Methylibium petroleiphilum PM1: one gene and its partner. The protein of the gene in region 1 interacts with the protein of each later gene in a pairwise test. Links are inferred from orthologs where the notes say so. Each region holds a gene or a part of one and is shown on either strand. Other genes may lie near its edges.

What was found.
Region 2: the proteins of MPE_RS05690 (region 1) and MPE_RS11415 interact in binary tests that used the Escherichia coli proteins (3 or more experiments, as listed by UniProt). The link is inferred for Methylibium petroleiphilum PM1 from one-to-one orthologs.

Annotation. Positions count from the first base shown.
Region 1 is NC_008825.1:1,209,411-1,212,570, reverse strand. The notes cover bases 280-3,124. They hold MPE_RS05690 (sulfurtransferase TusA family protein), read right to left. Parts: upstream 1,894-3,124; coding sequence 1,666-1,893; downstream 280-1,665. Other genes in these bases: cysM (cysteine synthase CysM), read right to left, coding at 2,467-3,124; MPE_RS05685 (NUDIX domain-containing protein), read right to left, coding at 1,917-2,459; galU (UTP--glucose-1-phosphate uridylyltransferase GalU), read left to right, coding at 731-1,597; MPE_RS05700 (NAD(P)-dependent oxidoreductase), read right to left, coding at 280-609. In the rest of the region: more of MPE_RS05700, read right to left, coding at 1-279; more of cysM, read right to left, coding at 3,125-3,160. UniProt on the Escherichia coli protein: Sulfur carrier protein involved in sulfur trafficking in the cell. Part of a sulfur-relay system required for 2-thiolation during synthesis of 2-thiouridine of the modified wobble base 5-methylaminomethyl-2-thiouridine (mnm(5)s(2)U) in tRNA.
Region 2 is NC_008825.1:2,419,808-2,423,118, forward strand. Bases 165-3,160 are described here. They hold MPE_RS11415 (IscS subfamily cysteine desulfurase), read right to left. Parts: upstream 2,275-3,160; coding sequence 1,054-2,274; downstream 165-1,053. Other genes in these bases: hscB (Fe-S protein assembly co-chaperone HscB), read right to left, coding at 165-201; iscA (iron-sulfur cluster assembly protein IscA), read right to left, coding at 263-586; iscU (Fe-S cluster assembly scaffold IscU), read right to left, coding at 592-1,008; iscR (Fe-S cluster assembly transcriptional regulator IscR), read right to left, coding at 2,329-2,862; MPE_RS11425 (low molecular weight protein-tyrosine-phosphatase), read right to left, coding at 3,006-3,160. In the rest of the region: more of hscB, read right to left, coding at 1-164; more of MPE_RS11425, read right to left, coding at 3,161-3,311. UniProt on the Escherichia coli protein: Master enzyme that delivers sulfur to a number of partners involved in Fe-S cluster assembly, tRNA modification or cofactor biosynthesis. Catalyzes the removal of elemental sulfur from cysteine to produce alanine.

The DNA of each region.
Region 1 (3,160 bases):
CAGGCCCTGATAGCGGCTGTAATAGGGTAACTGCACGCAGACGGCGTCGGCGGTCTCGAGCAACTCGCGCAGGCCCATGGCCTCGATGCGCCAGCGGCCCCAGAGGATGTCGCTCGCATGCAACGTCGGGTCGTAGCCGACCAGCCGCGTGCCGAAGCCGCTGAGCATGGCCGACAGCGAGCGCGCCGCCGGCGCCAACCCGACCAGGCCGACCGTCACCGAGGCCAGTTCACGGCCGGTCGTGACCCGGCCGCCACCGGCGCCCGGGCGCAGCAGGGTGATCAGCGCGCCAATCATGAACTCGGCCTCGGCTGGGGCCGTGGCGGCGGCGCCGCGCACCAGTTCCACGCCTGCACGCGAGCAGGCATCGACGTCGATGTTCTCCAGTCCCGGCTCGATGCGCGCCACGGCCCGCAGCAGCGGGGCGAACGACAGCGCCTCGGAGTCGATCCGCAACTGCGGCGGCAGCACCGCGGCCCGCACATTGAACAGGGTCTGACGGAAGGCTCGTGCGTCACGCGCCAGTTCGGGTGCATAGCGCACCCGGTGGCGAGCCTGCAACCAGCTCAGCACTTCGCTTTCTATCGGTTCGACAATCAGCAGATCCATGGCGGCCGATGATGACTCAAGCTTGGCCGTGACATAAGTTCACAAGCCCACTTGAGCAGGGGAGCGCGTGACGGAAGCTGCATGACAGAATGAATCGAACTTCTCTCATGATTGTAAGTACATGCTCATCAACAAGGCGATCTTCCCCGTGGCGGGTCTCGGCACCCGCTTTCTGCCGGCCACCAAGGCACAGCCCAAGGAAATGCTGCCGGTCGTTGACAAGCCCTTGATCCAGTATGCCGTCGAGGAAGCGTACGCCGCCGGCATCCGCGAGATGATTTTTGTGACCGGACGCAGCAAGCGCCCGATCGAGGACCACTTCGACATGGCCTACGAACTCGAGGTGGAACTCGAGGCCGCCGGCAAGGCCGAACTGCTGGAGCTGGTGCGCCAAGTCAAGCCCGACGACATGGAGTGCGTCTACGTGCGCCAGTCCAAGATGCTGGGCCTGGGTCACGCGGTGCTGTGCGCCGAGCGGCTGGTGCGCAACGAGCCGTTCGCCGTGCTGCTTGCCGATGACCTGATGGTCGGCGACAAGCCCATCCTGACCCAGATGGTCGAGCAGTTCGACGAATGGCGCGCCTCGATCCTCGCGGTCCAGGAAGTACCGGAGGACCAGACCCGCCGCTACGGCATCGTGGCGGGCACGCCGGTCAACGACCGCATGATGGATGTTTCGCGCATCGTCGAGAAGCCGGCTCCGGCCGACGCCCCGTCGCGGCTGGGCGTGGCCGGGCGCTACATCCTGATGCCCGACGTCTTCACCGAGATCCGCAACCAGCCGCGCGGCGTGGGGGGTGAGATCCAGCTGACCGACGGCATTGCCGGCCTGTTGCGCCGCCAGAAGGTGTTCGCCTACACCTACGAGGGCAAGCGCTACGACTGCGGCAGCAAGGAAGGCTTCCTGCAGGCCAACATCGAGCTCGGCATGGCCCACCCGCAGATCGGCGCCAGCGTGCGCGAGTACCTGAAGACGCTGGCGCTCTGACCCGGAGCGCGGCCGCACCCCATGAAAAAGCCGCCCGAGGGCGGCTTTCTTGCGCGGGCTGGCTCAGCTCAGCGCCTCCGCAACCAGTGGATGAACTCCTGGCCCTCGGTCTGCTGGTCGACCAGCTCGTTGCCGGTCTGGCGGGCAAAGGCCTGGAAATCGCGCACCGAGCCGGGGTCGGTGGCGACCACCTTCAGCGTCTGGCCGCTGCTCATGTCGGCCAGTGCCTTCTTCGCCTTCAGGATCGGCAGCGGGCAGTTCAGACCGCGGGTGTCGAGTTCCTTGTTCACTTCCATCGATATCCCCTGTTGCAACGATTCTAGGCCGACGCCCGGCCCCATTCGATCCACTGCGGCTCGATGCCGCGGGTGCGCTGCCAGTCGGCCAGCGCGAACCCGGTGCCGGCGGTCCAGCACTTCACCTCCGCCGGCTCGAACAGTCGGTACTCCACCAGCTCCGGCGACAGCACGATCTCGCCGCGCGCCTTCACGTGGTAGGCCACGATGAGCTGGTTCATGCGCTGGAAATCATAGACACCGATCAGCGCGATCTGGCTCGCCCGCAGCGCGGTCTCTTCCAGCACCTCGCGCGCGATGCCCTCCTGAGGGGTCTCGCCGGCCTCCATGAAGCCGGTGATCAGGCCGAAGTTCCTGCCCGCCCAGGCCGCGTTGCGCGCCAGCAGCAGGCGTCCGTCGCGGTCCTCGCATTCCAGCACCGCGGCCAGCACCGGCGTCGGGTTGTTCCAGTGCGTCCAGGCGCACTGGGGACAGCGTAGCCGGGACTTGTCGCCGCCATCCTCGGCCGCGACGATCCATTCGAGCGCGGCGGCACAGCTCGGGCAGAAGCGGAACGCATGCGACATCGGCGGCTCAGGCCGGGAAGACCCCGGTCGACAGGTAGCGGTCGCCACGGTCGCAGACGATGAACACGATGGTCGCGTTCTCGACCGTCCTGGCCACCTCCAACGCCGCCCACAGCGCCCCGGCGGCCGAGATGCCAGCGAACAGACCCTCCTCGCGCGCCAGCCGGCGCGCCATGTCCTCGGCATCGGACTGGCTGACGTTGATGGTCTCGTCGACACGGCTGGGCTCGTAGATCTTTGGCAGATAGGCCTCAGGCCACTTGCGGATGCCGGGGATCCGCGAGCCTTCGCTGGGCTGCGCGCCGATGATGCGCACGCCGGGGTTCCTCGACTTCAGGTAGGTCGACACGCCGGTGATCGTGCCGGTGGTCCCCATCGCGCTGACGAAGTGCGTGATCTGCCCTTCGGTGTCGTCCCAGATCTCGGGGCCGGTGGTCTCGACATGGATGCGCGGGTTGTCGGCATTGGCGAACTGGTCGAGCACGCGGCCCTTGCCCTCGCGTTGCAGGCGCTCCGCCAGGTCGCGCGCGTACTCCATGCCGCCGGCCTTGGGCGTCAGCACCAGTTCCGCGCCGAAGGCACGCATCGACTGCGCCCGCTCGATCGACAGGTCCTCCGGCATGATCAGCAGCATGCGGTAGCCTCGGATCGCCGCCGCCATCGCCAGCGCGATGCCGGTGTTGCCCGAGGTGGCCTCGATC
Region 2 (3,311 bases), 1.2 Mb from region 1 along the record:
ATCCTTCAGCCGTGCATAGGCCTCGTTCACGCGCACGGCCCACTGCATCGCGACGCGCTGCGCCGCCGCGCCCTCGGTCGCAAACCGATCAGGGTGCACCTCGGCTTGCAGCGCCTTCCAGCGTGCATCGATCTGCACACGATCCTGGGCACAGCGCCTCGGCAGGCCGAAGAGTTCGAAATCGTCGCTGTCGAGCTTCATCGTCGTCGGGGGATCAAAAAAAGGGCGCGGCCGTGCCGCGCCCTTTTATGCATAGTCGGTTTCAGATCCGGAACGATTCACCGCAACCACAGCGGTCGCGTTCGTTCGGGTTGTTGAACTTGAAGCCCTCGTTCAGACCTTCGCGCACGAAGTCGAGCTGCGTGCCTTCGATGTACGGCAGGCTCTTCGGGTCGACCAGCACCTTCACGCCCTGGTCCTCGAAGATCACGTCCTCGGGTGCCGCCTCATCAGCGTACTCGAGCTTGTAGGCCAGGCCGGAGCAGCCGGTGGTCTTGACACCCAGACGCACACCGACGCCTTTGCCGCGCTTGCCCAGGTAGCGCGTCACGTGGCGTGCCGCAGCAGGAGTCAGGGTGACGGCCATCGTGGTCAGTGCGTTGCGGTCGCGGCGGCAGGCTGCGCGTTGCCATGCTTGGCCTTGTAGTCGCTCACGGCCGCCTTGATCGCGTCCTCGGCCAGGATCGAACAGTGGATCTTCACCGGCGGGAGCGCCAGCTCCTCGGCGATCTGGGTGTTCTTGATCGTCAGCGCTTCGTCGAGCGACTTGCCCTTGACCCATTCGGTGACCAGCGAGCTCGACGCGATCGCCGAACCGCAGCCATAGGTCTTGAACTTGGCGTCCTCGATCAGCCCGGTCGCCGGGTTGACCTTGATCTGCAGCTTCATCACATCGCCGCAGGCCGGAGCCCCAACCATGCCAGTGCCGACCGTGTCGTCGCCCTTCTCGAAGGAACCGACGTTGCGGGGATTCTCGTAGTGCTCAACGACTTTTTCGCTATAGGCCATGCTGCTGCTCCTGAAACTCGGTCGAACGGGGTGCCGGGGCGAGGCTCAGTGCGCCGCCCACTGGATGGTGCTGATATCGACGCCGTCCTGGTACATCTCCCAAAGCGGCGACAGTTCGCGCAGTTTGGCCACGTTGTGGCGGATGGTGCCGATGGCGTAATCGATCTCTTCCTCGGTCGTGAAGCGGCCGATGGTCATGCGCAGGCTGGAGTGCGCCAGTTCGTCGCTGCGGCCCAGCGCGCGCAGCACGTAGCTCGGCTCCAGGCTGGCCGAGGTGCAGGCCGAACCCGACGACACCGCGAGACCCTTGATGCCCATGATCAGCGACTCGCCCTCGACGAAGTTGAAGCTCATGTTCACGTTGTGCGGCACGCGCCGCTCGGCGTGGCCGTTCAGGAAGGTCTGCTCGATGTCGGCCAGGCCGTCGATCAGGCGCTTCTGGAGCATGCGAATGCGCTCGCTCTCGGTGCCCATCTCCTCGCGCGCGATGCGGAAGGCCTCGCCCATGCCGACGATCTGATGCGTGGGCAGCGTGCCGGAGCGCATGCCACGCTCGTGGCCGCCGCCATGCATCTGCGCTTCCAGCCGCACGCGCGGCTTGCGGCGCACGTACAGCGCACCGATGCCCTTGGGACCGTAGGTCTTGTGCGAGGCCAAGCTCATCAGGTCGACCGGCAGCGTGGCCAGATCGATCGCGACCTTGCCGGTCGCCTGGGCCGCATCGACATGGAACACGATGCCGCGCTCGCGGCACAGTGCACCGATCGCCGGGATGTCCTGGATGACGCCGATCTCGTTGTTGACGAACATCACCGAGACGAGGATCGTGTCAGGCCGGATCGTGGTCTTGAGCAGGTCGAGGTCGATCAGACCGTCTTCCTGAACCTCCAGGTAGCTCACCTCGAAACCCTGGCGCTCGAGTTCGCGCATGGTGTCGAGCACCGCCTTGTGCTCGGTCCGGACCGTGATCAGGTGCTTGCCGCGCGTCTTGTAGAACTGCGCCGCGCCCTTGAGCGCGAGGTTGTTGGACTCGGTCGCGCCGGAGGTCCAGACGATCTCGCGCGGGTCCGCACCGATCAGTGCCGCCACCTCGCCGCGTGCCTTCTCGACCGCCTCTTCGGCCTCCCATCCCCATGCGTGGCTGCGCGAGGCTGGATTGCCGAAGTGTTCACGCAGCCAGGGAATCATCGCGTCGACGACGCGGGGGTCGACCGGCGTCGTGGCGCCGTAGTCCATGTAGATCGGAAAGTGCGGGGTCATGTCCATGGCGGGCGGCTCCCTGGCATCAGGGCGTGGCTGGCGGGAGCGGAAGGCGGTTGATTACTTGCTGAAGGAGCTGCCGAGCGCGAACACGGAGTTCGGCGCAGTGATCTTGATCGGCTTGACGACCGGCTGCGACGAGATCGCCCGCTTGACCGGCGCCTCCTCGATCGACACACCCTTGGCGAGCTGGTCGTCGACCAGCTTGCGCAGCGAGATCGAGTCCAGGAACTCGATCATCTTGGTGTTCAGGCTGGCCCACAGGTCGTGCGTCATGCAGCGGCCCGAATCCTCGCCCATGCAGTTTTCCTTGCCGCCGCAACCTGTGGCGTCGATCGGCTCGTCGACCGCGACGATGATGTCGGCGACCGTGATCTCCTCGGCCTTGCGACCCAGCGAATAGCCGCCGCCCGGGCCACGGGTCGACTCGACCAGCTCATGACGGCGCAGCTTGCCGAACAGCTGTTCCAGGTAGGACAGCGAGATCTGCTGGCGCGAACTGATCGCGGCAAGCGCAACCGGGCCGCTGTGCTCGCGCAGGGCCAAGTCGATCATGGCGGTGACGGCAAAGCGGCCTTTGGTGGTGAGACGCATACTGAACTCCTTGAGGCGCGTGGCTGGCGGACCGGGTATCCGGGGGTCGCTTCACTGCGAGCCATCGGGACTTAATCCCGACTGAATAGCTCAATTATAGGTGAAGCCGACTTATTTGGTCGGACACGTCCCCGTAAGTTCCCCTACTTGCGACCCGGAGTTCGAGCCAGGTGCTCGACCAGCCCGTCGCAGGCCGCCTCGACCAAGTCCAGCACGTGGTCGAACCCGGCTGCGCCACCATAATAGGGGTCAGGTACAACTTCACTGCCCGCCGTGCGGCCGAATTCCATCAGCCGCCGGAGCTTGCGCTGGGCCTGCGGTGGGCAGCGCTCCTGGAGCAGCGCCAGATTGTCCCAATCCATCGCCAGCAGCAGGTCGAAGCGCTCGAAATCGTCGTCATCCACCGCGCGGGCCCGTTGCGCCGACAGATCGTAGCCGCGCCGCGCGGC